DNA from 2 places in the Blautia intestinihominis genome. Region 1 is predicted to be linked to the other one. Evidence: predicted binding sites of a transcription regulator. Region 1 holds the regulator's gene; the other holds the start of a gene.

The links. The regulator HrcA, encoded in region 1, represses chaperone genes, less so after heat shock. The targets are predictions, from matches to a motif close to TGTTAGCACTCNNNNNNNNNGAGTGCTAACA.
Region 2: groES (co-chaperone GroES) is a predicted target of HrcA. The motif match lies at 4,596-4,626, and genes of this name have one in related genera.

Annotation. Positions count from the first base shown of each region.
Region 1 covers NZ_JBBMEI010000004.1:46,747-61,977, reverse strand. The annotation lists gene WMO75_RS02555 (MltG/YceG/YrrL family protein) at 1-42, opposite strand, end outside; gene WMO75_RS02550 (YlbF/YmcA family competence regulator) at 58-396, opposite strand; gene WMO75_RS02545 (ribonuclease J) at 406-2,040, opposite strand; gene WMO75_RS02540 (DUF1292 domain-containing protein) at 2,486-2,743, opposite strand; gene ruvX (Holliday junction resolvase RuvX) at 2,754-3,179, opposite strand; gene WMO75_RS02530 (IreB family regulatory phosphoprotein) at 3,181-3,453, opposite strand; gene mtaB (tRNA (N(6)-L-threonylcarbamoyladenosine(37)-C(2))-methylthiotransferase MtaB) at 3,490-4,821, opposite strand; gene WMO75_RS02520 (HPr family phosphocarrier protein) at 5,118-5,354, shown strand; gene thiI (tRNA uracil 4-sulfurtransferase ThiI) at 5,447-6,628, opposite strand; gene WMO75_RS02510 (cysteine desulfurase family protein) at 6,643-7,797, opposite strand; gene WMO75_RS02505 (16S rRNA (uracil(1498)-N(3))-methyltransferase) at 7,825-8,568, opposite strand; gene prmA (50S ribosomal protein L11 methyltransferase) at 8,573-9,526, opposite strand; gene dnaJ (molecular chaperone DnaJ) at 9,676-10,860, opposite strand; gene dnaK (molecular chaperone DnaK) at 10,990-12,861, opposite strand; gene grpE (nucleotide exchange factor GrpE) at 12,901-13,533, opposite strand; gene hrcA (heat-inducible transcriptional repressor HrcA) at 13,563-14,615, opposite strand; gene WMO75_RS02475 (pyridoxal phosphate-dependent aminotransferase) at 14,858-15,231, opposite strand, start outside.
Region 2 covers NZ_JBBMEI010000052.1:2,916-18,146, forward strand. The annotation lists gene WMO75_RS13975 (YifB family Mg chelatase-like AAA ATPase) at 1-349, shown strand, start outside; gene dprA (DNA-processing protein DprA) at 385-1,272, shown strand; gene topA (type I DNA topoisomerase) at 1,342-3,414, shown strand; gene codY (GTP-sensing pleiotropic transcriptional regulator CodY) at 3,545-4,330, shown strand; gene groES (co-chaperone GroES) at 4,666-4,950, shown strand; gene groL (chaperonin GroEL) at 4,989-6,614, shown strand; gene WMO75_RS14005 (DUF6106 family protein) at 6,704-7,207, shown strand; gene guaB (IMP dehydrogenase) at 7,278-8,732, shown strand; ZMP/ZTP riboswitch at 8,936-9,015, shown strand; gene WMO75_RS14015 (IMP cyclohydrolase) at 9,077-9,790, shown strand; gene WMO75_RS14020 (phosphoribosylaminoimidazolecarboxamide formyltransferase) at 9,811-10,995, shown strand; tRNA gene WMO75_RS14025 (tRNA-Gly) at 11,155-11,227, opposite strand; gene WMO75_RS14030 (3D domain-containing protein) at 11,468-12,538, shown strand; gene WMO75_RS14035 (iron-containing alcohol dehydrogenase) at 12,613-13,797, opposite strand; gene WMO75_RS14040 (NAD(P)/FAD-dependent oxidoreductase) at 13,989-14,891, shown strand; gene trxA (thioredoxin) at 14,944-15,231, shown strand, end outside.

The sequences.
Region 1 (15,231 bases):
TGCTACGCCGGCCGCCCCCATCCGGTCTCTCGTGTCTCCCATATTGGTTCTCCTTTCTTAGATCCGGGGAATATTCATCTCTATGCCGTCTGTCAGTGTCCTGCAGATTTTCTGCATCATCCTGCACAGAGCAAGCTCTGCATCCAGATAGGCATTTACTTCCGGAAAGCTGCGGAGTTCCTCGGATTCTCTGGCAAGCTGTTCTGCTTTTGCCAGGATATTCTCCGGATCTCCCTCATTCTGAAGTTTGAAGTTCTCAGCACGAAAATGCTGTACTCTCTGCGCCAGTTCCGGATTTTTGTTCAGAATTGCTTCCTGTTTCTTGAAATCTTTGTATACCTGGCACTTCTGGATCGAATTCAGAAGCGCATGAATATTCCTGTTTACTGTTTCCATCTGTATTGTTTATGCCTCCATGATGATCGGAAGAATCATCGGGCTTCTCTTGGTACGTTTCCAGAGGAACTCGCTGAGTGCATCCTTTACTACATTCTTGATCTTGCCCCAGTCGGTGATATTTCGTTCCAGGCAGGAATCCAGTGCGGATTCCACAACTTCCTTAGCATGTTCCATAAGATCCTCGGATTCCCTTACATAGACAAATCCTCTGGACACGATATCCGGTCCTGCAAGAACCACATTGCTGTGACGTTCCAGTGTCATGACTACGATCATGATTCCATCCTCAGCCAGATGCTGACGGTCACGAAGTACGATGTTTCCGACATCACCAACACCAAGTCCGTCGACAAGGATCGCTCCTGTGTGTACGGAACCTGTCACCTCTGCGCTGTATTCATCCATCTCCAGAACATTCCCGGATGCCAGGATAAAGATATTTTCTTTCGGGATCCCAAGATCCTCTACAACATGCTTCTGCGCTGTCAGATGACGATATTCTCCATGGACCGGGATCGCATATCTCGGTTTGACAAGGGAATAGATCAGTTTGATCTCTTCCTGGCAGGCATGTCCGGAAACGTGGACATCCTGGAAGATAACCTTCGCACCCTTCATGGAGAGCTCGTTGATAACCTTGGATACTGCCTTCTCATTTCCAGGGATCGGGTTGGAACTGAAAATGATCGTATCATTTGGCTTGATCGTGATCTTCTTGTGGATATTTGCAGCCATACGGGAAAGAGCCGCCATGGACTCACCCTGGCTTCCTGTCGTGATCAGGACTACCTTATCATCCGGGTAATTCTTGACCTGGTCGATCTCGATCAGTGTATTCTCCGGGATACGTAAATAGCCAAGTTCAGACGCCACTGAAATGATATTGACCATACTGCGTCCCTCTACGGCTACCTTACGTCCGAAGCGGTATGCTGTATTAATGATCTGCTGTACACGGTCTACATTGGATGCAAATGTCGCGATGATGATCCTTGCGCTTCTGTGTTCGTTAAAAAGGCTGTCAAACACTTTACCAACTGTACGCTCAGACATTGTGAAGCCCGGACGTTCTGCATTGGTACTGTCGCACATCAGGGCAAGGACACCCTTCTTGCCGATCTCAGCAAAACGCTGCAGGTCGATCGCATCTCCGAATACCGGTGTATAGTCAACCTTGAAGTCTCCTGTATGGACTACAATTCCTGCCGGAGAATAGATTGCCAGGGCAGATGCATCCTGGATACTGTGGTTTGTCTTGATAAATTCGATCGCAAAATCACCGAGGTTGATGACCTGTCCGTGTTTTACTTCCTTGAGCTTGGTGTAACGCACCAGATTGTGTTCTTTGAGTTTGTTTGTGATCAGCCCCAGTGTCAGTTTGGTGGAATAGATCGGGACATTAACTTCCTTGAGTACATAAGGAAGGGCTCCGATATGGTCCTCATGTCCATGTGTGATCACAAATCCCTTGACCTTGGAAATATTTTCTTTAAGGTAGGTCACATCCGGAATAACAAGGTCGATTCCGAGCATGTCATCCTCCGGGAAGGAAAGACCGCAGTCTACGACCACAATGCTGTCACCGTACTCAAAAGCGGTGATGTTCATTCCGATCTGCTCCAATCCGCCTAACGGAATGATCTTGAGTTTGGAAGCACTCTTGCGTCCTCGCTTGCCTGTATTTCTGTTCTGGACTTTGGCAGGTGCCTTGAGAGCAGCTTTTACCGGTGCTTTGGACTGACCGCTTCTGAAATTAGATCTGCTGTTCCGCTCGCTTCTGTCTGTCTTGTCATTTCTGTTGTCGTTTCTGTCGCTGTTTTTGTCGTTGTGTCTGTTATTTCTCTGCTGCTTATTGTAACGATAATTGTTTTTTCTGTTTGTCGGTCTTTTGTTATCGTTTGGTCTTCTGTCGTAACTACTGTATTTTCGTTGAGTTTCTTTTGCTTCGGCTGTATTTTCAGTTACATTATTTTCACTCTTCAATCAAGCACCTCCATATTATTCCGTGCATTTTGTGCACACTAATGCAGGAATACCGTGGGCATTCCTTCCAAATTTGCCTTGCAGATTATATTTTTGATTTTGCTTACATTTCAAGATCTACGTCATCAAGCATCTGCTCAAAAACTTTATAAACTGCCTGCAGTTCTTCGTCGTCTTCTACCATCTCATAGCAGGCTTCCGGCTCTGTGCCTGTGGAAACATCCTTAAGGATATATGCAGTTGCTTCCTCATCCATAGAGTCTGATACCAGAAGATAGGATACTCCTCCTATCATCGTCTGCTCTTCGATATAAAATTCTTCTACTGTTCCGTCCGGAGACTGAAATTTGATTTTTTCCATTTTGTCACCCTTATTTCATCACCAGAGAATCAAGATATCCCTGTAAAATAAAAACTGCTGCAAGTCCATCCAGATACTGCTTACGGTTTTCTCTCCGCACGCCCGCCTCCATGAGAGTTCGATCTGCTTCTACAGTTGTCAGTCTTTCGTCCCACATGACAACCTCAAGCCCGATACGTCTCTTCAGCATCTCGCCAAACTCCAGCGCTTTCTCTGCACGTTCCCCCACGGTGTTATTCATGTTCTTCGGATAACCGACCACGATCCGCTCTACACCGTATTCTTCTACCAGAGCTTCAATGCTCGCAAGGGTCTTACGCAGCTTGTTTTCCTGTTTTCTCCAGATCGTATCCAGTCTTTGGGCAGTCAGTCCCAAAGGGTCACTGACTGCCACGCCGACTGTCTTAGATCCATAATCCAGTCCAAGAATCCGCATACTAACGTTCCCAGGATTTGTTCTTGATATACTCGTTTAACAGTTCCTCTACCAGTTCATCTCTCTCAACTTTCATGATCATGCTTCTGGCGCCTTTGTGGCTGGTGATGTAAGTCGGATCACCGGACATAATATAACCTACGATCTGATTGACCGGATTATATCCCTTCTCATCCATTGCGTTGTAAACCAGGTCCAGGACTTCCTTTACTTCCAGTTCCTGATCCGGTTTGGTTCTGAAATATTGTGTATTTCCTAAATTGTTTTCTGCCATTTTCTCTCACGTCCTTAATAAGATTTCTTTTTTATTTTAATATAAATCTTCACAAATTGCAAGAAGCACATGCTCATCTGCAAAATCAACTGCTTTTGCCTTTACGAGATCGTTGACTTTGTGTGCATCTGTCTTCTCGATGACTGCACGTACATATTCTTTGCTGTGTGCCATAAAATAGGTTTTACCGCCGATCTCCACTTCTTCTTCAAGGAGCAGCTCCAGAGTCCTGCCGATCATGGCGGTTTCGTATTCTTTTGCACGAATCTCATGCAGTTTCAGCATTTTTTCACTTCGCTGTGCCTTGACTGCTTCTGTAAGCTGTCCATCCATAGCTGCGGCTTTGGTTCCCTGTCTTCTGGAATATTTAAAAATATGTGTCTCGTAGAAATGAATATTTTTTACAAATTCATAAGAATCTTCGAAATCTTCCTCTGTCTCCATCGGGAAGCCTACGATCACATCTGTTGTCAGTGCCGGTGCCGGGTAAAATCTGCGGATCAGCTCACATTTCTCTGCATATTCCGGTGCGCTGTATCTGCGGTTCATGTTCTTGAGGGTCTTGTCACAGCCGCTCTGCAGGGAAAGGTGGAAATGCGGGCATACCTTCGGAAGAGCGGAGATCCCCTCCATGAATTCTTCCGTGATGATACGTGGTTCCAGTGATCCCAGACGGATCCGGGCAATCCCATCCACTTCATGTACTGCCTGGATCAGTGACAGGAGGCTTTCTCTTTCTTCCTTCGGGAAATCCAGTCCATAGGAGCTCAGATGGATCCCGGTAAGAACAACTTCTTTGTAACCTCTTGCTGCAAGAGTACGTACTTCCTCAAGGACCTCTGCGATCTTTCTGCTGCGTACACGGCCTCTTGCATAAGGGATGATGCAGTAAGTACAGAACTGGTTGCATCCGTCCTGAACTTTGATATAGGCACGCACATGTTCTGCAGTGTAACCGATGGAAAGGTCCTCGTATTCCTTTGTCTTGTTGATCTCGATGACTTTTACCTTCTTGGCATGTTCTTTTTCGTATTCCTCGAGAGCTTCTACGATCTGTTTTTTCTGGTTGTTTCCAAGGATCAGGTCCACAGCACTGTCCGCCTCCAGTTTCTGTGTATCTGTCTGGACATAACATCCTGTTGCCACGACAATGGCATCCGGATTCATTTTTTTTGCTTTGTGGAGCATCTGTCTGGATTTACGGTCTGCGATATTGGTGACTGTGCAGGTATTGATCAGATAAATATCCGCCCCTTCTTCAAAAGGAACGATCTCATATCCTGCTTTTTCCAGAAGCTGCTGCATGGCCTCTACTTCGTATGCATTTACTTTGCAGCCCAGGTTGTGAAGGGCAACTTTTTTACTCATATTTTACCTCGATCATTCTTTTAGTTGTTTTATTTTTTCAGACTTTGTTATGTTTTTCATTGAAATTTCATTATATTTTCCCTTGACTTTTTCAGGGGGTACAGGTAAGATTACTTTTGAAAGAGTTACTGTTCACTTTGTTCACAGTAACTTGGCCAAAATGCATTCCACATCACCTTCGGTGATAGCATTTTGCCCTGTATGTCTCGGGATTTTGCCATATCCATGGCAAAACACCTCGCGGGATACTACCGGTGAGCAGTTACTTTACTAATAATAAAGGAGGATTTATCATAATGAAAACATTAAAGATTTCTCTGAACTCAATCGATAAAGTGAAGGCATTTGTGAACGAGATCAGCAAATTCGACTGCGATTTTGATCTGGTTTCCGGAAGATATGTGATCGATGCCAAATCTATCATGGGTATCTTCAGTCTGGATCTTTCCAAACCGATCAACCTGAACATCCACGCAGAGGGAAGTACTCTCGATACAATCCTGGCTGTTGTTGAGCCATATGTTATTGAGTGATTCTGCATCGTGCCGGTTTCTGACCGGACATACCAGATTTTAAAACAGCTTCATTGTGTGACCACATATGAAGCTGTTTTTATTTTGCTTTTTTACTGGATTTCGATGATTTCTGTTGTGGCCAGTGCTTCTTCCATCAGCTGGTCGATCTTCTCGTTCAGTTTCTCCTCGGATCTGCGGATCACTTTGAGGTTTGGTTTTGTTACAGGATGTTTTGCAACAAAAATCGTACAGCAGTCTTCAAACGGCTGGATAGAAGTCTCGAATGTGTTGATCTTTCTGGAAATCTGAACGATCTCCTCCTTGTCAAATCCGATAACCGGACGGTATACAGGAAGCTCGCATGCCTCATCTGTTGCAGCAAGACTCTGTAAAGTCTGGCTCGCTACCTGTCCAATGCTCTCTCCTGTGATCAGACCAAGGCATTTATCCTTGCGTGCAAAATGCTCTGCGATACGCATCATGTAACGGCGCATGATGATCGTCAGTTCTTCATGCGGGCACTGATCGTAAATATAAAGCTGGATATCTGTAAAATTGACCACGTGCAGACGGATCGGTCCGCTGTAGCGTGCTACCAGTTTTGCAAGATCTACAACTTTCTGTTTTGCACGCTCGCTGGTGTACGGCGGAGCGTGGAAATAAACGGCTTCGATCTTGACACCACGTTTTGCGATCATGTATCCGGCAACAGGGCTGTCGATACCGCCGGAAAGAAGGAGCATTGCCTTGCCGTTTGTTCCGATCGGCATTCCTCCCGGTCCTGGAAGAGTCTCGGAATATACATAGATCTTGTCACGGATCTCTACGGACAGTGTCATTTCCGGATGATGTACATCTACAGATGCCTCCGGGAATGCATCCAGGATCTTTTCTCCGATTCCTGCGCTGACTTCCATGGAAGTGATCGGGTAGGATTTCTTGGCTCTTCTTGTGTAGACTTTGAAGCTTCCGGCATATCCCGGGTATCTTGCTTCCATATAAGATACGACATCTTTTGCCATCTGGTCAAATCCCTGATCTTCGTAGATCACGACCGGGCTGATACCTACGATACCAAATACTCGCTGCAGAGCCTCCACAGCCTCGTCAAAATCATATTTCTCCGGGCAGAACACGTATACACGGCCCTGTTCCTTGGTTACTGTAAATTCGCCTTCTACCGGCTCCAGAGCCAGTTTCATCTGCTTTACAAGGGCATCTTCAAAAAGATATCTGTTTTTTCCCTTGATGGCGATCTCTGCATATTTGATCAAAAATGCATGAAATATCATACTGTTCCTCCTGATTATTTTCTTGAATATCGTCTGAGCATCGGAACCAGAGTTTTCATGGTTTCCAGGAAATAGTCTGCTTCTTCGATGGTATTTTCTTCACAGAAACTTAAGCGGACGGTGCTTTCGATCTGGTCCTTGGACATTCCCATGGCACTTAAAGTTGCGCTTGGTTTTCTCTTGTGGCTGGAGCATGCGCTTCCTGCGGAAATGTAGATTCCCTTATCTTCCAGGGAATGAAGCAGGACTTCGCTTCGAACGCCCATCACGCTGATACTTAAGATCTGCGGTGTGCCCTCACGGAGCGGCATTCCGTTGATGCGGATGTCTTCGATCTGGGAAAGTCCCTCGGCAATGTGCTCTTTGAGCTGATACATATGCTCTACATTCTCATCCAGATTCTTGTAAATCTGTCCGGCTGCCACACCAAGTCCGGCGATCCCAGGTACGTTGTCGGTTCCTGAACGCATGCCGCTCTGCTGACCGCCGCCAAGGATCTGCGGGATGATCTTGACTTTCTCATTGATGTACAGGAAACCGATTCCTTTCGGCCCGTGGATCTTGTGTCCACTGACTGCGAGAAGGTCGATCCCCATTTTTTTCGGATAGATACGGTATTTGCCGAATCCCTGGATCGCATCCACGTGATAGAGCGCCCTCGGGCTCTTTTCATGGACCATCCTGGCGATCTCCTCGACCGGCATCACTGCACCGACTTCGTTATTTACAAGCATGGTAGATACCATGATCGTGTCTGGTCTCAGAACGGCTTCCAGTGCTTCCATCTTCACTCTGCCCTGTGCGTCTACCGGGAGGTAGGTGATCTCAAATCCCTGCTCCTGAAGGTACAGTGCCGGCTGGCTGACCGCCGCATGCTCTACAGATGTGATGATGATGTGGTTTCCGTTTCGTTTGTTTGCCATTGCACCACCAATGAGTGCAAGGTTGTCAGACTCTGTACCACCGGAAGTAAACAGGATCTCTTTTTCCTGTACTTTCAGGATTCCGGCGATCGTCTTTGTTGCTTCTTTTACATATTTCTCCGCATCTACACCCTTGAGATGCATGGCAGATGGATTTCCGAAGTCCTCTGTCATGGTCTTTACTACGATGTCTTTGACGGAATCGTAGCATCTGGTGGTGGCGGAATTATCAAAATAAACTTCCATAATTTCCTCTTTATTATTGTATCCGTATTAATTTTCAAGCTGGAACATGAGAACAGACAGGATCGCAAGTCCTGCTGTCTCTGTGCGGAGGATCCGTCGTCCGAGGGTGATCGGCTTCGCTCCTCCTTCGATCGCAGCTTTTACTTCTTTTTCTTCGAAACCGCCCTCCGGTCCGATGAAGATCCCGATGGACTGTCCCGGTTCTATCGCCGCAAGGATTTCCTTTGTCTCTGGCATTCCCTTTGCAAGTTCGTAAGGAATCAGACGGATATCCATGGATTCTGCATATTTCAGGGCTTCTTTAAAGGTGATAACCTCATGTACATGCGGGATCAGCATTCGCTTGGACTGCTTCGCCGCGCTCTCTGCAATCTGCTGCCAGCGGTCGACTTTTTTGGCGGCCTTTTTGCCATCCAGTTTGACGACACAGCGTCTGGTCTCCACCGGAATGACTTCGTATGCGCCAAGCTCGACTGCTTTCTGTATGATCAGTTCCATCTTATCCGCTTTCGGCAGGCCCTGGAACAGATAAATCCTGCTTGGGAGCTCATAATCCGGCTCCTGAGAATAAATGATGTGAAGGAGCACCTCGTCCGGCTCAAAAGCCTCGATCGTACAGCGGTATTCACATTTGCCGCCGTCGCTGATCCACAGTTCCTCTCCCTGTTTCATACGAAGGACATTGGCGATATGGTTCACATCGGTCCCTGTGATATGGATCTGGTGCGCTTCCTCATCAATCTGATGCGGTTCTACAAAAAACCTCTGCATGAGATCAGTCCTTTCTTGCAGTTACGCAGACCCATTCGCCCTGCTTTGTAACTTCTACCAGAGTAAGACCGGCCTTCTCTACTGCTTCTCTGACAACTTCTTCCTTGACATCAAGGATTCCGGAAGTGATGTAGTATGCACCTTTTTTCATCTGATGAACGATGACCGGGGTCAGCGGAACGAGAACATCTGCAAGGATGTTTGCAGCTACGATATCGTATCTCTCATATCCGACTTCATTCTGTACTTCAACGTCATCGATGATGTTTCCGATCATCATATCAAAAGAATCATCTTCGATCTGGTTTGCTTCTTTGTTATCCTGTACAGCAGAAACTGCACATGGATCAAGGTCTGTTCCGACAACATGTCCTGCACCGAGTTTAAGTGCTGTGATTCCAAGGATTCCGCTTCCTGTTCCTACATCGAGGATCTCTGCGCCGCGGGTCACATATTTCTTGAGCTGACGGATCACGAGCTGTGTTGTCTCGTGCATACCGGTTCCAAATGCTGTACCCGGGTCAATGTGAAGGATCATTTTGTCCTTATCTTCTTCTTTGACTTCTTCCCAGGATGGAACGATCAGGATATCATCTACATAGAACTGATGGAAAAATTCTTTCCAGTTGTTGATCCAGTCCTTATCTTCTGTCTCGGATTCTTCGATCGTGCCTTCTCCGATGTCCATGAAAGTACGCAGTTCTTCCAGTGCGTTTCTTACATCACGAAGAATGCTCTCCTTGTCGGCATCTTCTTCCAGATAAAAATTCAGATATGCGATCCCGTCATCTGCCGGTCCTTCCGGCATGATGTCAACGAACATCTGAGCTTTATCTTCTTCTGTGAGCGGCTGATGATCCTGGATCTCAGCACCCTCTACGCCGATCTCTGCCAGTGTGCAGATGATCATGTCCTCTGCTTCTGTTTTTGTTTTAATGGTAAAACGATTCCACTTCATATATTTTAATCTCCTGTCTATTATATGCGACAATTTTACGATACTTACGGATTGTTCCGCAGCAAGCTTTTGTTCTTTTAACCCTGGTATCTAATATACATGAAACCACAAAAAAAGAAAAGAGGGAAACCCTCTTTTCCTTAAACTTTTTAGTCCTCAAAAGTTTCTTTGAGTTTATCCATAAAACTCTTTTTCTTCTTTTCGGACTTCTCGGAACCGCCTTTTTTCTCATCGAGGTTGACGTTTCCGCAGGCTTCGTCGAACTTGCGGAGTGCTTCTTTGGCTTCCTCATTGAGTTTGGTCGGAACCTGAACGATCAGGGTAACGTAGTGGTCACCACGGACATTCTTGTTTCTCAGGGATGGAACACCCTTACCCTTGAGACGGATACGTGTGTCGGTCTGTGTTCCTGGTTTTACTTCGTATACAACGTCACCATCAACAGTATTTATATGGATCTCACCACCCAGTGCTGCCTGTGCATAAGTCAGCGGTGCGGTAGAGAAGATATTCATATCCTGTCTCTGGAAGATCGGGTGACGTGCTACATTTACTTCTACGAGAAGGTCGCCTCTCGGTCCGCCATTGGTTCCTGGTTCACCCTTATCACGGATACGGATGCTCTGTCCGTTGTCGATACCGGCCGGGATGGAAACCTGGATCTTCTTACGTGCGGAAGTATATCCTGTTCCATGGCAGGCACTGCATTTATCCTTGATGATCTTACCAGATCCGTTACAGTCCGGACAGGTCTGTACATTACGGACCATACCAAACATGGACTGCTGTGTATAGACGATCTGACCTTCTCCTTTACATTTCGGACAGGTAGTTGGCTGTGTTCCTGGTTTTGCTCCTGTTCCATGACAGGTGGTACATTCGTCCTTAAGCACGATCTCCAGTTCTTTGTCACAGCCGAATACAGCTTCTTCAAAAGTAATATTTACACGGGCACGTAAATTGGCACCTTTCATCGGTCCGTTGTTGGCACGGCGTCTTCCGCCGCCTCCAAACAGATCTCCGAAAATGTCTCCAAAAATATCTCCCATATCTGCGCCATCGAAACCGCCAAATCCACCGTAGCCGCCGGCTCCACCGCCGCCCTGCTCAAATGCAGCGTGACCAAACTGGTCGTACTGTCTACGTTTGTCTGCATCACTTAAGACACTGTATGCTTCTGTTGCTTCTTTGAATTTGGCCTCTGCTTCTTTATCTCCCGGGTTTACGTCCGGGTGATATTTCTTGGCTAATTTTCGGTATGCGCTCTTCAGTTCTGATTCACTGGCAGTCTTGCTGACACCCAGGACCTCATAGTAATCTCTTTTATCAGCCATCTTTTCTCTTTCCTATATGTGTTATTAGTTTTATTTTTCTTATATCCAAGATGCCTCCCGCGCAGACGGAATGTGTGCGCCGGAGGCTTATTGTTTTTACTTTACTGTCTGGTTCTCAGTAACTTTTATTTAGACTTCTTTGTAGTCAGCGTCTACAACATCATCGCCATAGCCTGCTTCATTTCCACCCTGAGCTGCGCCTGCTCCCGGGTTCGGACCAGCCTGGCCGCCTGCCTGCTGTGTCTGCTCATACATTTTAGCGAAAAGCTTCTGAGCACTTTCCATCATCTTTTCCTGAGCTGCTTTGATGTCTGCGATCTGAGCATCTGTCAGTTCTGCGTTTGCTGTCTGAGCAAGCAGATCTTTGAGTGCGTTCAGGTCTGTCTCAACTGCTGCTTTGTCGTTAGCGTCGATCTTGTCGCCAGCTTCTTTGAGTGCATTCTCAACCTGGAATACCATGGAGTCTGCGTTGTTTCTTGTGTCGATTCCCTCTTTACGTTTCTTATCCTGAGCTTCGAACTCAGCAGCTTCTTTGACTGCTTTGTCGATCTCGGAATCAGACATGTTGGAACCTGCTGTGATTGTGATGTGCTGCTCTTTACCTGTTCCAAGGTCCTTAGCAGATACATTTACGATACCGTTGGCATCGATATCAAATGTAACCTCGATCTGCGGAACACCACGACGTGCTGGCGGGATTCCATCCAGACGGAACTGTCCGAGGGATTTGTTGTCTTTTGCGAACTGACGCTCACCCTGTACAACGTTGATATCTACAGCTGTCTGGTTGTCTGCTGCTGTGGAGAAGATCTGGCTCTTCTTGGTCGGGATTGTTGTATTTCTCTCGATCAGACGAGTTGCGATACCACCCATTGTCTCGATGGACAGTGACAGCGGAGTAACATCCAGAAGAAGGATATCGCCGGCACCTGCATCACCTGCAAGTTTACCACCCTGTACGGAAGCACCAAGTGCAACACATTCATCCGGGTTCAGGGATTTGCTTGGCTCTTTGCCTGTGAGCTGTTTTACTTTGTCCTGTACAGCCGGGATACGTGTAGATCCACCTACCAGAAGTACCTGACCAAGTTCGGAAGCTGTGATTCCTGCATCAGACAGTGCACGGCGAACCGGCTCTGCTGTCTTCTCTACCAGGTCATGTGTCAGCTCATCGAATTTAGCTCTTGTAAGGTTCATATCGAAATGCTTCGGTCCTTCTGCTGTTGCAGTGATGAACGGAAGGTTGATGTTTGTTGTTGTTGCGGAAGAAAGTTCTTTTTTAGCTTTCTCTGCTGCTTCTTTCAGTCTCTGAAGAGCCATCTTATCTGCACTTAAGTCTACGCCTTCTGCTTTCTTGAATTCCTCGATCATCCAGTCTGTAATTTTCTGGTCGAAGTCATCACCACCAAGACGGTTGTTACCAGCTGTGGAAAGAACCTCGATGACACCATCACCGATCTCGATAACGGATACATCGAATGTACCACCACCTAAGTCGTAAACCATGATCTTCTGCTCTTTCTCGTTGTCAAGACCATATGCAAGAGCTGCTGCTGTAGGCTCGTTGATGATACGTTTTACATCAAGACCTGCGATCTTACCAGCATCTTTGGTTGCCTGACGCTGAGCATCGTTGAAGTAAGCCGGAACTGTGATAACTGCTTCTGAAACAGTTTCTCCAAGGTATCCTTCTGCGTCTTTTTTCAGTTTCTGAAGGATCATAGCGGAGATTTCCTGCGGAGAATATTTCTTCTCGTCGATAGTTACACGGTAATCTGTACCCATCTCTCTCTTGATTGAGGAGATTGTTCTGTCAGCGTTTGTTACTGCCTGACGTTTTGCAGGCTCACCTACAAGACGTTCTCCTGTTTTTGTGAAAGCAACTACGGATGGTGTTGTTCTTGCACCTTCTGTATTAGCGATAACGGTCGGCTGTCCACCTTCCATTACGGCTACACAACTGTTTGTTGTACCTAAGTCAATACCAATGATTTTTCCCATGATAAATTCCTCCTGATAAATATCTAAATATATGAAATATTAATTAGCCACTTTAACCATGCTGTGACGAACTACGAATCCTTTATAGGTGTAACCTTTCTGAAGTTCCTCTACAACAATGTTCTCTCCGACAGATTCATCCTCCACATGCATGACTGCGTTGTGGAAATCTGGATTGAATTCCTTGCCGACTGCTTCGATCGGTTCTACTCCCATGCCTTCCATTGTGGTGGTAAGCTGTTTGTAGATCTTCTCCATTCCATCAGCAAACGGATCATCCTGTGGTGCCTGTGCAAGTCCTCTCTCAAAATTATCCACAACCGGAAGGATCTTCTCGATGATGTCCTTCGCTCCGATCACATACATGCTGGATTTCTCTTTCTCCGTACGTTTACGGAAGTTATCGAACTCAGCCATGTTACGTTTCAGTCTGTCTGTCAGTTCTTCGATCTGCTGTTCTAATTTATTGTCTTTTTTCTTCTTGCCGAAGAAAGATGTTTTGGATTTGGTTTCTTTATCGTCGTCTGCCTCAGGGGCTTTCTCCGCTTCTGCGTCCTGTCCTGCCGTTGCTTCCGGCGATTCTTCTGTCGGCTCATTCACAGTTTCTGTTTCCGGAATGTCTTTCTCTGTTTCTTCCTGCTCATTTGCCGTGTTTTTATTTTCTTCTGACACCTTTGTTTTACCGCCTTTCTGCCTGGCTGCTAGCCGTCTTCATTGCTTTTATTTTTTATGAAAACCTGATCAAGTTCGACCTTGAGGGTCTTCAAGCTGTTTACTACATTCTCGTAATCCATTCGCTTCGGTCCTACAATACCGATCGTTCCATGCATTCCCTCTCCCAGTTCATAGGTTGCGGTTACAACGCTGCAATCCTTCATGGTCGAGATCGGAAGTTCGTCTCCGATGTACACCTGAACTCCGGTATTGTCATCTGCCATCCGCTCCTTGACCAGATCTACCAGCTGCTGCTTCTCCTCGAAAGTGGAGATCAGTCCGGTTGCTCTCGTCGTATCCGATAACTCCGGATACTTGAAGAAGTTCGTGGCTCCTGACGTATAGATTTCCATGTCGTCCTCATCCACATGAATCGTAGCTGCCACTGCATCCAGCACCTTGGCCACCAGCTTACTGTGAATACCTGCCTGTTCCTTAAGTCTGGCGATCATTCCAAGATTGATATCCTGGATCGGCAGTCCGTTCAGATTGGTATTCAGAAGCAGGTTCAGCTTCAGGATCGTCTCATCGTCCATCTCTTCATCCAGATCGATGATCTGATTTCGGATGACGTTGCCTTCGCATACAACAACTGCTACCAGCTGCAATTCATTGACACGGGATAACTGAATAAATTTCAGTTTGCTTCCGCTGTACTGAGGAACCGAAACCATCGTTGCGTAATTGGTGTTCGAGGCGAGGACACGTGCTACATTCTTAAGCACTTTCTCCATCTTATCTGTCTTCTCGATCATCAGATTACGGATCTCTGCAATCTCGTCTTCCTTCTCCCGCATCAGTTCATCCACATAAAGCCTGTAGCCCTTATCAGAAGGTATTCTTCCTGCCGATGTATGTGGCTGAACGATATATCCCATGTCTGTCAGATCAGACATCTCGTTCCGGATTGTTGCTGAGCTGACATTCAGATCCTTGTCCTTGGAAATCGTCCTGGATCCTACTGGTTCGCCTGTCTCCATGTATGTCCTGATGATCGCCTTGAGAATCCGTTTCTTACGATCTGTCAGTTGTTCATCCATGTTCCCAGCTCCTTTCCGTTTAGTCTGTTAGCACTCATCATTAAGGAGTGCTAACATCTATAGTGTTAAGATAGCACTGTCGTTATTATTTGTCAACAGATAATTACGAATTTTTTGAAAAAAACATAAAAATCACAGTTCCGACACAGATAGGGAAACTCCGACAATTCTGGCAGGACCTTCTCTGTGTTCGACACTGTGATTCTCTTAATCTTCCTGTATTATGATATATCTGTTTTACTTTACAGACCGCTTCTGCGGATCGCTTCTACTACTTCTTTGATCTTCTCCGGAGGGAGTACCAGTGCGAAACGTACATATCCTTCTCCGTGCGGGCCAAAGCTTGCTCCTGGTGTCACGATGACGCCGGCTTTTTCCATCAGTTCCATACAGAATGCCATGCTGTCTGTACGTCCTCCCGGGATCCTTGCCCAGACGAACATCGTTCCCTTGCCATTTGGAAGGTCCCAGCCGATCTCGCGGAGACCATTGCAGAGTGCATCCCTTCTCTCCTGATACATCTGGCACTGCTCCTGAACGCTTTCAAGAGGTCCTTTGAGTGCCGCGATCGCTGCTTTCTGGATCGGAAGGAACATTCCGAAATCAATCTGGCTTC
Region 2 (15,231 bases), on a different contig from region 1:
ATCTTTTGAAGGGCTGAGCAGCAGCCGGATCGGAGAATCGACGAATAAGATTCAGGAACGTGTTACACGGGTCCAGGAAATACAAAGAAGCCGATACAGGAATGAAGGAATCCAGTTCAATGGGGAACTCAAAGGAAGCCAGATAGAACGATTCTGTAAACTGGACGCCCAGGGAAGGGGTCTTCTTAAGATGGCATTTGAGCATATGCCATTCAGTGCACGGGCATATCACCGTATTCTGAAGGTGGCAAGAACAATTGCAGATATGGATGATTCAGGAACTATACAGAAGCATCATATAGGGGAGGCACTTTCCTATCGTGCGTTTGACAAAAAATACTGGAACTAAAGTGTCATAAAACAGGAAAGAATGAGGTATTTTATATGGAAGAAAAACCAGAAGAAAAAATCCTCCGGATTAGTTCCAAAAGTGCAGAATATCCGGAAAAATTAAATAATTACCCCAAAATGCCGGAAATACTTTTTGTAAAAGGAAGACTGCCCGACAGGAAAAAACCAAGTATAGCAATCGTTGGAGCACGGGCGTGCAGCACATACGGAAGAATCCAGGCATTTCGATATGCAAAGGTCCTCAGCAGCGCAGGAGTGCAGATCATCAGCGGCATGGCCTACGGGATTGATGCAGAAGCACACAAGGGAGCACTGGAGGGAGGAACAGCAACCTACGCAGTTCTTGCAGGTGGTGTGGATATCTGTTATCCGGCGGGAAATAAAGCCCTGTATGAACGTATCCTGAGGGAAGGAGGAGGAATCATAAGTGAACAGCCTCCGGGTATGAGAGCAAGAAATTATTTTTTTCCGGCAAGGAACCGAATCATAAGTGGACTTGCGGATATGGTGCTCATCGTAGAGGCAAGAGAAAAAAGTGGTTCGCTTATCACAGCACAGTGGGCATTGGATCAGGGAAAAACAGTTTATGCGATTCCGGGACCTGTAAATGAGGAACTGAGTATAGGATGCCACAAACTGATATATGATGGGGCAGGAATCGCGTACAGTCCGGAAATTCTTCTCAGAGAACTGGGGATGAATTATGAAAATAAGGTAAAATCCGACTCAAAAAATGACTTAGGACTTGCAAGCGATTTGAAATTGGTGTATAGTTGTCTCGATTTACGACCAAAATCTACGGATTTTTTAATTCAGAAAACAGGCCTTCCGCCGAGGCAGGTCGGAAGCCTTTTGCTGGAGTTAAAGCTGTCAGGTCTGATCCGGGAGATCGGCAGACATTATTATATAAAAGAGACTTAAAACCGACATAAGACGTCGACTCTTGAAGCAACAGATCCCGGAGAGTTTAGCAAAAGTAGGAGAGGTAGCATGGCGAAATATCTGGTGATAGTAGAATCACCTGCAAAAGTAAAAACCATAAAAAAATTTCTTGGAAGTAATTATGATGTACAGGCATCAAACGGACATGTGAGGGATTTCCCGAAGAGTCAGTTCGGAATCGATGTGGATAACGATTTTGAGCCGAAATATATTACGATCCGTGGGAAAGGAGAGCTCCTTGCGGGACTTCGTAAGGCTGCAAAAAAAGCAGACAAGATCTATCTCGCAACTGACCCTGACCGTGAAGGAGAGGCGATTTCCTGGCATCTGATGCAGGCGTTGAAGGAAGATCCGGCCAAGATGCGCAGGATTTCTTTCAATGAGATCACCAAGACGGCCGTGAAGAATTCTATCAAGCAGCCAAGGGATCTGGATATGAACCTGGTAGATGCACAGCAGGCGAGAAGAATGCTGGACAGAATGGTAGGATATACCATCAGCCCGCTTCTCTGGGTCAAGGTCAAGAGAGGCTTAAGTGCAGGTCGTGTGCAGTCTGTAGCACTGCGTATCATCTGTGACCGTGAGGATGAGATCAATGCATTCATTCCAGAGGAATACTGGAGCCTGGATGGTGAATTCCGTGTCAAAGGAGAGAAGAAACCTCTCAAGGCGAAATTCTACGGCACAGACAAGAAGATGCCGATTCACAATAAGAAAGAAATGGAAGAACTTCTTGCGAAACTGGAAAATGCAGAGTATGAGATCACGGAAGTCAAGAAGGGTGAGCGTATCAAGAATGCTCCGCTTCCTTTTACCACCAGTACTCTGCAGCAGGAAGCATCCAAGACACTCAATTTTTCCACACAGAAGACAATGCGTCTGGCACAGCAGTTATACGAGGGTGTTGACATCAAGGGAAGCGGCACAGTAGGTATCATCACTTATCTGCGTACCGATTCCACCCGAATCTCCCAGGAGGCAGATGCAGCCGCAAGAGAATACATCGGACAGCAGTACGGAGAAGAGTATGTATCTGTAACAGAGAAATCTGTCAAGAAAGAGCAGAAGATCCAGGATGCGCATGAGGCAATCCGACCGACCGACATCACCAGACTGCCGGCAATGATCAAGGAATCTCTTTCCAGAGACCAGTTCCGTCTGTATCAGCTGATCTGGAAACGTTTTACTGCCAGCAGAATGGCGGCAGCCAGATATGAGACAACTTCTGTAAAGATCGGAGCAGGAGAATATACTTTCACCGTTGCGGCTTCCAAGGTAGTTTTTGATGGTTTCTTATCCGTCTATACACAGGAAGAGGATAACCAGAAAGGCAATGTCCTGAGTCAGTCCCTGGAAAAAGGCATGAAACTTACTCTGGAAGAACTCAAACCGGAGCAGCATTTCACACAGCCGCCGGCACATTACACAGAGGCGTCCCTCGTCAAGGCGCTGGAGGAACAGGGCATCGGACGACCGAGTACTTATGCGCCTACGATCACAACGATCATCAGCAGACGTTACGTTTCCAAGGAACAGAAGAACCTCTATGTGACAGAACTTGGAGAGGTTGTCAACAACATCATGAAACAGGCATTCCCAAGCATCGTGGATGTGCGCTTTACGGCGATGATGGAAGGCCTTCTGGACTGCGTGGAGGCAGGCACTGTCCAGTGGAAGACGGTTGTCAGAAACTTCTACCCTGACCTCAAGAAAGACGTAGATGCAGCTGAGAAAGAACTGGAAAAAGTTGATATCCAGGATGAAGTCACAGAGGAGGTCTGTGATGTCTGCGGCAGAAATATGGTCATCAAGTACGGACCTCACGGAAGATTTCTTGCCTGTCCGGGATTCCCGGAGTGCAGAAACACCAAGCCTTATTACGAAAAGATCGGTGTTGCCTGCCCGAAATGCGGCAAGGATGTCGTCCTTAAGAAAACACAGAAGGGACGTAAGTATTACGGATGTATTGACAATCCGGAATGCGATTTTATGTCCTGGCAGAAACCGTCAGACAAGAAGTGCCCTGTCTGCGGAAGCTATATGATCGAAAAAGGAAATAAATTGGTCTGCAGTCAGGAAACCTGCGGTTATGTAGAGGCAAAAACAAAAGAAGAAGACTGAATATAAGAATTTTCTGAAAATGCAGATAAAATCGAAAAAAATATAAAAATATCTTGCTTTTTCGTGGTGAAGCGTGTACTATTATCTTATAAAGATGGTTACATCGAATAAATCATTGAAGGAGGCCAAGATGAGCGTTCAGTTGTTAGATAAAACAAGAAAAATTAACAAACTTTTGCACAATAGCAGTTCCAGTAAGGTTGTGTTCAATGACATCTGTCAGGTTCTGATGGAGACTTTAAGTTCCAATATCCTGGTACTGAGCAAGAAGGGCAAAGTCTTAGGCATCAGTTTATGCCCGGGTGTGAAGGAAATAACTGAACTGATTGAGGATAACGTTGGCGGACACGTAGATGAATTGTTGAACGAGCGTTTTTTGGGAGTTTTATCAACTAAGGAAAATGTGAATCTTCAGACTTTAGGGTTTGAGCACGTTGACAGCAGCTGCCAGGGTATCATCAATCCGATCGATATTGCCGGCGAACGTCTGGGAACAGTTTTCATGTATCGTGATAATAAGCCATACGATATCGAGGATATCATTGTCAGTGAATACGGCACAACCGTAGTAGGGCTTGAAATGATGCGTGCAGTACACGAAGAGAATGCAGAAGAGGACCGTAAGCAGCAGGTTGTCAAATCAGCCTTCAACACTCTGTCATTCTCCGAACTGGAAGCAATTATCCATATCTTTGACGAGCTGGATGGCGAAGAGGGAATCCTGGTTGCGAGCAAGATTGCAGACCGTGTGGGAATCACCAGATCCGTGATCGTAAATGCGCTCCGTAAATTCGAGAGTGCAGGTGTTATCGAGTCCCGTTCTTCCGGTATGAAGGGAACCTACATCAAGGTTCTCAATGAAGTGATCTTCGACGAACTCGAAGAGATCAAAGCACAGAGAAACAAGAAAGCATGATCAGAGACTGATCAGAAATAAGAGTCTAAGAAAGCTCTTCTTCATCGGGCGTATGTCTGGTGAGAAGGAGCTTTTTTTTGCGCTGTACAGCAAGGAGGCACCGGATGCGTGTCCGCTGATCCTGTATAAAAAATTACTGAAAAACAGTAAAATAAGAAAATTAAAGAAAATCAAAGAAAAAAAGAGATAATATCTAAAAATATAGTAATTTATGACGATGAAAAGAGTTGCAGAAAATAACGGAATTAAATAATATAAGGACAGTGATTAGCACTCAAACGAAATGAGTGCTAGTAATCGAAAAGCAAGGCAACAATAAAGGAGGAAAATAGATCATGAAATTAGTACCTTTAGGCGACAGAGTTGTATTAAAACAGTTAGAAGCAGAGGAAACAACAAAATCCGGTATCGTACTTCCGGGTCAGGCACAGGAGAAACCACAGCAGGCAGAAGTTATCGCTGTAGGACCTGGCGGAGTTGTTGAAGGCAAAGAAGTTAAAATGGAAGTTAAAGTAGGAAACAAAGTTATCTACTCCAAATACGCAGGAACAGAAGTAAAACTTGACGGCGAAGAATACATCATCGTAAAACAGAATGATATTCTTGCAATCGTTGAATAATTATATTAAATCGACATTATTTTAGGAGGACAGTCATCATGGCAAAAGAAATTAAATTCGGCGCAGAAGCAAGAGCCGCACTTGAAGCTGGTGTAAACAAACTTGCAGATACAGTAAGAGTAACGATCGGACCAAAAGGAAGAAACGTAGTACTTGACAAACAGTTTGGTGCTCCGCTCATCACAAACGATGGTGTTACGATCGCAAAAGAGATCGAACTGGAAGACGGATTCGAAAACATGGGCGCACAGCTCATCAAAGAAGTTGCATCCAAGACAAATGATGTAGCTGGTGATGGTACTACAACAGCAACTGTTCTTGCTCAGGCAATGGTTCACGAAGGAATGAAGAACCTGGCAGCAGGCGCTAACCCGATCATCCTCAGAAAAGGAATGAAAAAAGCTACTGACACAGCAGTAGAAGCTATCAAAGAAATGAGCCAGAAGATCAGCGGCAAAGCACAGATCGCAAACGTTGCTGCAATCTCTGCAAGTGATGAAGAAGTTGGTCAGCTCGTTGCAGACGCAATGGAAAAAGTTTCCAACGACGGTGTTATCACAGTAGAAGAATCCAAGACCATGCATACAGAACTTGACCTGGTAGAAGGTATGCAGTTTGACCGTGGATATATTTCCGCATACATGTCCACAGACATGGAAAAAATGGAAGCAAATCTGGAAGATCCATACATCCTGATCACTGACAAGAAGATCAGCAACATTCAGGAGATCCTTCCGTTACTGGAGCAGGTTGTTCAGGCAGGTGCCAAACTTCTCATCATCGCTGAGGATGTGGAGGGTGAAGCTCTGACAACTCTGATCGTAAACAAATTAAGAGGAACCTTCCAGGTAGTAGCTGTCAAAGCTCCTGGATATGGTGACAGAAGAAAAGAAATGCTTCAGGATATCGCTATCCTGACAGGCGGACAGGTAATCTCTGATGAACTTGGACTGGACCTCAAAGAAGCTACCATGCAGCAGCTTGGACGTGCAAAATCTGTCAAAGTTGCAAAAGAAAACACAGTTATCGTTGACGGACTTGGAGACAAGAAAGCAATCGAAGACCGTGTTGCACAGATCCGTGGACAGATCGAAGAGACAAAATCCGAATTCGACAAAGAAAAATTACAGGAAAGACTTGCAAAACTGGCAGGCGGCGTAGCTGTTATCCGTGTTGGTGCTGCAACTGAAACTGAAATGAAAGAAGCAAAACTTCGTCTGGAAGATGCTCTTGCAGCTACAAGAGCAGCAGTAGAAGAAGGAATCATCGCAGGCGGTGGATCTGCTTACATCCATGCTTCCAAGAAAGTTGCTGAACTGGTTGCAACTCTGGAAGGTGATGAGAAGACAGGTGCAAATGTTATCCTCAAATCTCTGGAAGCTCCGTTATTCCACATTTCTGCAAATGCAGGACTGGAAGGTTCTGTCATCATCAATAAAGTAAGAGAATCTGAGCCAGGAATCGGATTTGATGCCCTGAACGAGAGATATGTAGACATGGTAGGAGCAGGTATCCTTGACCCGGTTAAGGTTACAAGAAGTGCCCTTCAGAACGCTACAAGTGTTGCATCCACTCTGCTTACAACAGAATCCGTAGTTGCAACGATCAAAGAAGATACTCCGGCTATGCCGGCAGGCGCACCAGGAATGGGCGGAATGATGTAATTAAAGTTTTCTAAATATCAGACCAGCGTCATAGACGCTGGTCTTCTTTTATGATAGAATAATGAAAAACAAAAGAAAGGAAAACAGAGATGAGTGATTTATATTCTGAATTTCTGGTAAAGAAAGAGCCGACATCCAAAGACGCCATAACAAAATATGGCCTGATCGGTCTGACCGTGCTTGCCGCTGTAGCAGGACTTTTATTCAATTTCCTGTTCCTTCTGGCAGCAGTTGTGCTTGGAATCGCATGCTACTTTATCGTGCCGAAGACAGACCTCGAATACGAGTATCTTTTTGTAAACGGAGAGATGGACATTGACATGGTCATGGCGAAATCCAAACGTAAGAAGGCCAAGACAGTGAACATCAAGGAGGCTGACCTTGTAGCCCCTCTGGATTCACACCGCCTGGATTATTACAACAGCAACAGTAAGATGAAGACACTGGACTATTCTTCCGGAAATCCATCCCATAAGCGTTTTGCGATCATCACCAGGGACAAGGGCGAGAACTGCAAGATCATTATCGAACCGGATGAAACGATGCAGCAGGCTATCAAAAATTCAGCCCCGAGCAAAGTTTTTTTGGATTGACACTGTAAATTATTTTTGTTAAACTATGGAACAAATTCAAAATAACATAATATACAAGGGAGGAAATGCAATGGGTACTATCATTGGTGAAGGAATTACATTTGACGACGTTCTTTTAGTTCCGGCTTATTCAAAAGTAATTCCGAATCAGGTAGATGTCGCAACGTATTTAACAAAGAAGATTAAACTGAACATTCCTATGATGAGCGCAGGAATGGACACAGTTACTGAGCACAGGATGGCGATCGCCATGGCGAGACAGGGCGGTATCGGTATTATTCACAAGAATATGACTATCGAAGCACAGGCAGACGAAGTAGACAAGGTAAAACGTTCTGAGAACGGTGTTATCACAGATCCATTCTTTTTATCCGCTGACAATACCCTTGAAGATGCGAACAACCTGATGGCGAAATTCCGTATCTCCGGTGTTCCGATCACAGAGGGAAGAAAACTGGTCGGTATCATTACCAACCGTGACCTCAAATTCGAAACAGACTTTTCCAAGAAGATCGGAGAGTGCATGACATCCGAGGGACTGATCACAGCCAAGGAAGGAATCACTCTTGAAGAGGCAAAGAAGATCCTTGCCAAATCCCGCAAAGAAAAATTACCCATTGTAGATGACGACTTTAACTTAAAAGGTCTGATTACGATCAAGGATATCGAGAAACAGATCAAATATCCACTTGCAGCCAAGGACGCACAGGGACGTCTGCTCTGCGGTGCAGCCGTTGGTATCACAGCTAACGTTCTTGCACGTGTAGATGCACTTGTTAAGGCAAATGTAGACGTTATCGTTGTAGACTCCGCACATGGACATTCCGAGAATATCCTCCGTGCAGTACGCCAGATCAAGGATGCATATCCGGATCTTCAGGTGATCGCAGGAAACGTTGCCACAGGAGCAGCTACCAAGGCTCTGATCGATGCCGGTGTAGATGCTGTCAAAGTTGGTATCGGACCTGGTTCCATCTGTACGACACGTGTCGTTGCAGGTATCGGTGTTCCACAGATCACAGCTGTTATGGACTGCTATGAAGTAGCTAACCGCTATGGTATCCCGATCATCGCAGATGGCGGAATCAAATACTCCGGAGATATCACCAAGGCGATCGCAGCAGGAGCCAATGTCTGCATGATGGGAAGCATCTTTGCAGGATGCGACGAGAGCCCGGGAACTTTCGAACTGTACCAGGGACGTAAATACAAAGTATACCGTGGTATGGGATCTATCGCAGCCATGGAGAACGGCAGCAAGGACCGCTACTTCCAGCAGGATGCGAAGAAACTCGTTCCGGAAGGTGTAGAAGGACGTGTAGCATACAAGGGACATGTTGAGGACACTGTATTCCAGCTTATGGGCGGTCTTCGTTCCGGTATGGGATACTGTGGAGCAGAAACCATTGAGAAGCTTAAGACAACCGGAAAATTCATCAAGATCTCCGCTGCATCCCTCAAAGAATCTCATCCGCACGACATCCACATCACCAAGGAAGCTCCGAACTACAGCGTGGATGAATAATTGTTTTGATTTTTATTCTTGCGAAACTAAATAAAGTAGTATATTATGTAATTGTTCGCAGGTAGTATCCCGCGAGGTGTTTTGCCATGAATATGGCAAAATCCCGAGACATATAGGGCAAAATGCTATCACCGTAGGTGATTTGGAAGGCATTTTGACCAAGTTACTGTGAACGAAGTGAACAGTAACATATTATGATATTATAACGACTGCATGACTGGCGGAAGTAGGATCACCTACAGGGAGTGCAGTAAGTAACGTGCCGACCGCCTGGGCAGCCTGTGTAAGCAACAGACTACCCAGGCGGTTTTTGTATCTTATTACAACACTAAAGGAGACGAATCATGGAAAGAATTTCACTGGAAAATGAACTGAAAAGCAACTCTTATCCGGGAAGAGGAATCATCATTGGACGTTCCGCAGACGGAACCAAAGCAGTAACAGCTTATTTTATCATGGGAAGAAGTGAAAACAGCAGGAATCGAGTATTTGTCGAGGATGGAGAGGGAATCCGCACACAGGCATTTGATCCATCCAAACTGACAGATCCGAGCCTGATCATTTATGCTCCGGTACGTGTACTGGGAAATAAGACGATTGTGACAAACGGCGATCAGACAGACACGATCTATGAAGGAATGGACAAACAGCTCACCTTCGAACAGTCCTTAAGATCCCGCGAATTTGAGCCGGACGGACCGAACTATACACCAAGGATCTCCGGTGTCATGCACATCGAAAACGGCGAATACAGTTACGCAATGTCAATCCTCAAGAGCAACAACGGAAATCCGGATGCCTGCCTCCGTTACACTTACGCATACGAAAAAGCAATTCCAGGTGAGGGACGTTTCATCCACACTTACAAATGCGACGGAAATCCGCTCCCAAGCTTTGAAGGAGAACCGAAACTCGTAGATATTCCGGACGATATGGAAGCATTCACAGAACTTCTCTGGAACAGCCTGAACGAAGACAACAAAGTTTCCCTGTTTGTACGTTACATCGACATCGCAACAGGAAACTATGAGACAAAGATTGTAAACAAAAACAAGTAAGATACGGAGGATGAGATAAGATGAACGAATTACAGTTAAAATACGGATGCAACCCGAACCAGAAACCTTCCAGGATCTACATGGAGGACGGAAGTGAGCTTCCGATCAAAGTTCATTCAGGAAGACCTGGATATATCAACTTCCTCGATGCATTCAATGGCTGGCAGCTTGTACGTGACCTCAAGAAAGCAACAGGACTTCCGGCAGCAACTTCTTTCAAGCATGTTTCTCCTGCAGGTGCAGCAGTCGGACTTCCGCTGACAGAAACACTTGCAAAGATCTACTGGGTAGACGATATGAACTGGAAAGAATTTTCCCCGCTTGCCTGCGCTTATGCAAGAGCGAGAGGCGCAGACCGTATGTCTTCTTTCGGTGATTTTATTTCTCTTTCTGATGTCTGCGACAAAGACACAGCAATGCTGATCAAGAGAGAAGTTTCCGATGGCGTGATCGCACCGGGTTACACTGAGGAAGCCCTTGAGATCCTCAAACAGAAGAAAAAAGGCAATTACAACGTGATCGAGATCGATCCGGATTATGTACCGGCTCCACTGGAACACAAGCAGGTATATGGCGTGACTTTCGAACAGGGACGTCAGGAACTTGCAATCGACGACGAGCTGATCTCCAACATCGTAACCGAGAGTAAAGAACTTACAGAAGAAGCAAAGCGCGACCTCAAAGTTTCTCTGATCATCCTGAAATATACACAGTCCAATTCCGTATGTTTTGTCAAGGACGGACAGGCGATTGGTGTCGGCGCAGGACAGCAGTCCCGTGTACACTGCACCAGACTTGCAGGACAGAAGGCAGATAACTGGTTCCTCCGTCAGAGCCCGCAGGTTCTTTCTCTTCCGTTCAAAGATACCATCAGCAGGGCAGAGCGCGACAATGCGATCGATGTTTATATCGGCGACGAATACATGGATGTTCTGGCAGACGGAGCATGGGAGAACGTATTCACAGAGAAGCCGGCAGTCTTCACAAAAGAAGAGAAGCGTGCATGGCTCGATCAGCTTACCGATGTAACGCTCGGATCTGATGCATTCTTCCCGTTCAGTGATAACATCGAACGCGCACATAAGAGCGGCGTGAAATTTATCGCACAGCCAGGTGGCTCTGTGAGAGATGACGCAGTGATCGAAACATGTAACAAATATGGAATGACAATGGCGTTCACAGGAATCCGTCTGTTCCACCACTAAGAATAAAGAACAGGTCTGAAATATAAATTTCAGATACAGCAGAGGAAACTTTGGTTCGGGAAATCCCATCAAAGTTTCCTCTGCTTTTTGTATAGATAATATCTGACAGATAAAGAATTACAGACAAAAAAAAACCAGGACTAAATCCTGATTCTTAAGAGCGATAGACGGGGCTCGAACCCGCGGTCTCGACCTTGGCAAGGTCGCGCGTTACCAACTACGCCACTATCGCATGTGTTCTGTTTGGAAGTTTTATTTGTTTTCCTCAGCGACAAGACATACTATACCAGATGAATTTGTATTTGTCAAATGTTTTTTTGAAAAAAATTAAAAAAATTTCAAAAATATTTTCCGGCATAAAAAACGGTGAAAATTTTGTGTAAATTTTGAAATCACGAAGTTCATGTGCTACAATACACACAGAATCGCCGGGAGACTGGCGAAGGTAAATCAGAAAGAGGTGACAAGATCTGTGAATAAGAGAACGACGGCTTTTTTACTGGGGAGTGTATTGTTGTGTCATGCATCTCTGGTTTATGGCGAAGTTCCAGATTATAATACTGTAGTAGAGGATACACAGAAAGAAAATAAGGCTGTGCAGATGTTTGAAACAGATGACGGCAAGGGAAATACGGTTCAGGTGGCAGCACATCAGGAGACACTCTATGTGACAGCCAGAAAGACAGGAATCTATACGATGCCTTCTGACAGCAGTGCAGAGCTTGCAGCGGTATCGCTCGGAGATCAGGTGGAACAGACTGCGATCTGCGACAATGGCTGGAGCAAGGTGGAAGCTGAGGCTGACGGAGAGAAAGTCATAGGTTACATACAGACACAGGCACTTAACAGCGAGAATCAGATTGTATCGATGGATGCGGAGGAGGTTGAAGTAACGTCCGACAGCAGTATTCTGGATTATCCGGGAAAGAAGGACGGAGAGGTTGTCGGAGAAGTCCTGGAACTGGACGAGGTGAAGCGGACAGGAACTGTCAACAATGTCTGGAGCAGGATCGAATACCAGAATGCGGACGGCACAGAGCAGGAAGGCTATATCCCGACAAGCTGTCTGAATGTCTCAGATGGTCAGGAGAGTACAGAAGCTTCCATAGATACGAAGAAAGATGCAGGCACTCTTCACAAAAGCAGTGGAAAAGGAGTCTTTTCGGATGCGCTGGAAACAGATGAGAGTGTTACTGAACAGAATGGCGTTCAGATCGGAAAGGCAGTAGCAGCCTCATCAGATGCCAAGCTCAAAGACCTTGGTGTGTTCAAGATCACACATTACTGTCCGTGCAGCATCTGCTGCGGGCCATATGCCAACGGAATCACTTCAACAGGTGTGACAGCGACGACAAACCATACGATCGCTGTAGATCCGTCTCAGATTCCTTACGGAAGCAAGGTCGTGATCAATGGACAGGTTTATGTGGCAGAGGACTGCGGCGGCGCGATCAAGACAAACTGCATTGACATTTATGTGGCAACACATGCAGAGGGAGAGGCAAAGGGCGTTTACTACACCGACGTTTATCTCATTCAGTAAATAAATATTCTGGAACAAAAAGATCTCCGGCAGAACCGATTTACGGAATCCTGCCGGAGATTTTTTATAAAAAGTTATCTTGCCAGGGTATAGATCTTTTCCATGTCTTTCATATTGAGCTGCTTGAACACGCCGATCGTGCGGGTATCTTCATAACTGCACTTAAAAGCGAGTTCATGGATCTGCTGATCATCAAGGTCAAGTCCAAGTTCATGCAGGCTGACAGGCATCTTGATCGAACGGAAAAAGTCCTCCATTGCCTCGATTCCTGCCAGGGCGGTCTTTTCGAAATCAAGGCCGCACGGGATATCGAATACGTTGGTCGCAAACTGTGCGAAACGCTCCGGATTTACATCGTATACATATCTTGCCCAGCTTCCCCAGATCGCTGCAAGACCGGCACCGTGAGTGACATCATAGAGTCCGCCAAGCTCGTGCTCAAGCTGGTGACATGCCCAGTCGCCACCGCCGGTTCCACATCCGGTCAGACCATTGTGAGAGAGGCTTCCTGCCCACATGATCTCTGCGCGGGCTGTGTAGTTGTCAGGTTCCCTCATAAGAATACGTGCGTTGTAGATGACAGTCTGCATCAGAGATTCACTGATGCTGTCTGTGATCTCCATAGTCTCGATATTGACGAAATAACGCTCCATGGTGTGCATGAGGATATCCACACAGCCGCTCTCCGTCTGATACTGCGGAAGGCTGTAGGTAAGCTTCGGGTTCATCAGGGCAAATTTCGGACGGCAGAGATCGCATTTGGCAGCACCTCGTTTCAGCCAGCCATCCTCATTGGTGATGACAGAGGAATTGCTCATCTCACTTCCGGAAGCTGCAATGGTAGGGATGACGCCGATCGGAAGACAGGCAGTCGGAACTTCTGTCTTGAGATAAAAATTCCAGACATCTGTCCATGGATTTGCAACGCCGTACCCGATCGCCTTGGCAGAGTCAATAACACTTCCACCGCCGACAGCGAGAATGAAATCTACGTTTCCTTTCTTACAGAGCTCGATACCTTCACGTACTTTGGAAAGACGCGGGTTCGGGACAACGCCGCCCAGGGTAACGAAATCAATGCCGGCATCAGTAAGACATCCGGAAACTTCGTCGATCAGCCCGGAAGCGACGGCACTCTTGCCTCCGTAATGGATCAGAACTTTGTGACAGTTCTCTTTCTTCAGAATATCACCGATCTGCAAATGAGAATCTTTACCAAAAATAACCTTTGTAGGGGCAAAATATTCAAAACTGCGCATAATAGTTACTCCTTATATACATTTAAAATAAATGACAAATTTAGAAACAACATAAATATAACATAATTGTAAAGAGAAATACACAAAAAAATTTTGGATTTTTTAATGCCCTGTCAGGAATGAAGCGAAAACATTCTGGACATTTCTTCTCTGGTGTAATATTATAAAATAACAAAAAGGCAGGTGATAAAATGGAAAATATAGTGATCATCGGTGCAGGTCCCGCCGGTATCTCAGCCGCTCTGTATGCTGCAAGGGGAAACATGAATCCGCTTGTCATTAACAACGGCATCGGAGCACTGGAAAAGGCGGAGAAGATCGAGAATTATTATGGACTGGAACAGCCGCTTTCCGGTAAGGAACTCTACGAGAGAGGGATATCTCAGGCGGAAGCCCTGGGAGTGCGTATCCTGGATGCAGAGGTCCTTGGGATCAGTGGTTTTGATACATTTACTGTCAAGACGACAGCAGGTGATTTTGACACAGTCAGCGTGATCCTGGCGACAGGAGGGAAGCGCAGTGCCCCGAAGATTCCGGGACTTAAGGAATTTGAAGGAAGAGGTGTCAGCTACTGCGCGGTCTGTGATGCATTTTTTTACAGAGGAAAGGAAGTTGCCGTTGTCGGAAACGGTGAGTTCGCCCTTCATGAAGCAGAGGAACTTCGGAATGTCACGCAGGATGTGACCATCTATACGGATGGGAAGGAACCGGAATTTTCCAGAGAACATCCGATCGCAGTCAATACGATGAAGATCCAGGCGATCGAAGGCGATGACAAGGTTTCCGGACTTCTGATGCAGAGTGATACAGCTGCACAGGATGCGGAAGCACCAGAGAACTCTTTTTATCCTGCGGACGGTGTCTTTGTGGCACTCGGTACGGCAGGAAGCACAGAGATTGCCAGACAGATGGGAGCAGAGATCACCGATAAGGGAAATATCAAAACCGACGAAGAGATGGCGACAACGATTCCGGGACTTTTTGCCGCAGGAGACTGCACAGGCGGACTTCTCCAGGTTTCCAAGGCCGTTTACGAAGGCAGTATGGCAGCCATCAGCGCCGGCAAATATGTCCGGCACAAAAAGGTATCATAAATAAAAATCAAGAAACACTAATCGTGGATCGAAATATCAAGGAGGAAGCATTATGGCAAAAACAATTACAGCAGAGAATTTTGAGCAGGAAGTTCTTAAGTCAGAGAAACCGGTATTACTGGATTTCTGGGCAACATGGTGTGGACCGTGCATGCGTCAGGGACCGATCGTTGAGGAACTGGCAGAGGAAGGATACTGCGTAGGCAAGATCGATGTTGACCAGCAGCCTGGTCTCGCACAGCAGTTCCGTATCATGAGCATCCCGACACTTCTGATCTTTAAGGATGGCAAGGAAGCAGAGCGTCTGGTTGGCCTGACTCCAAAAGCTGCGATCAAGGAA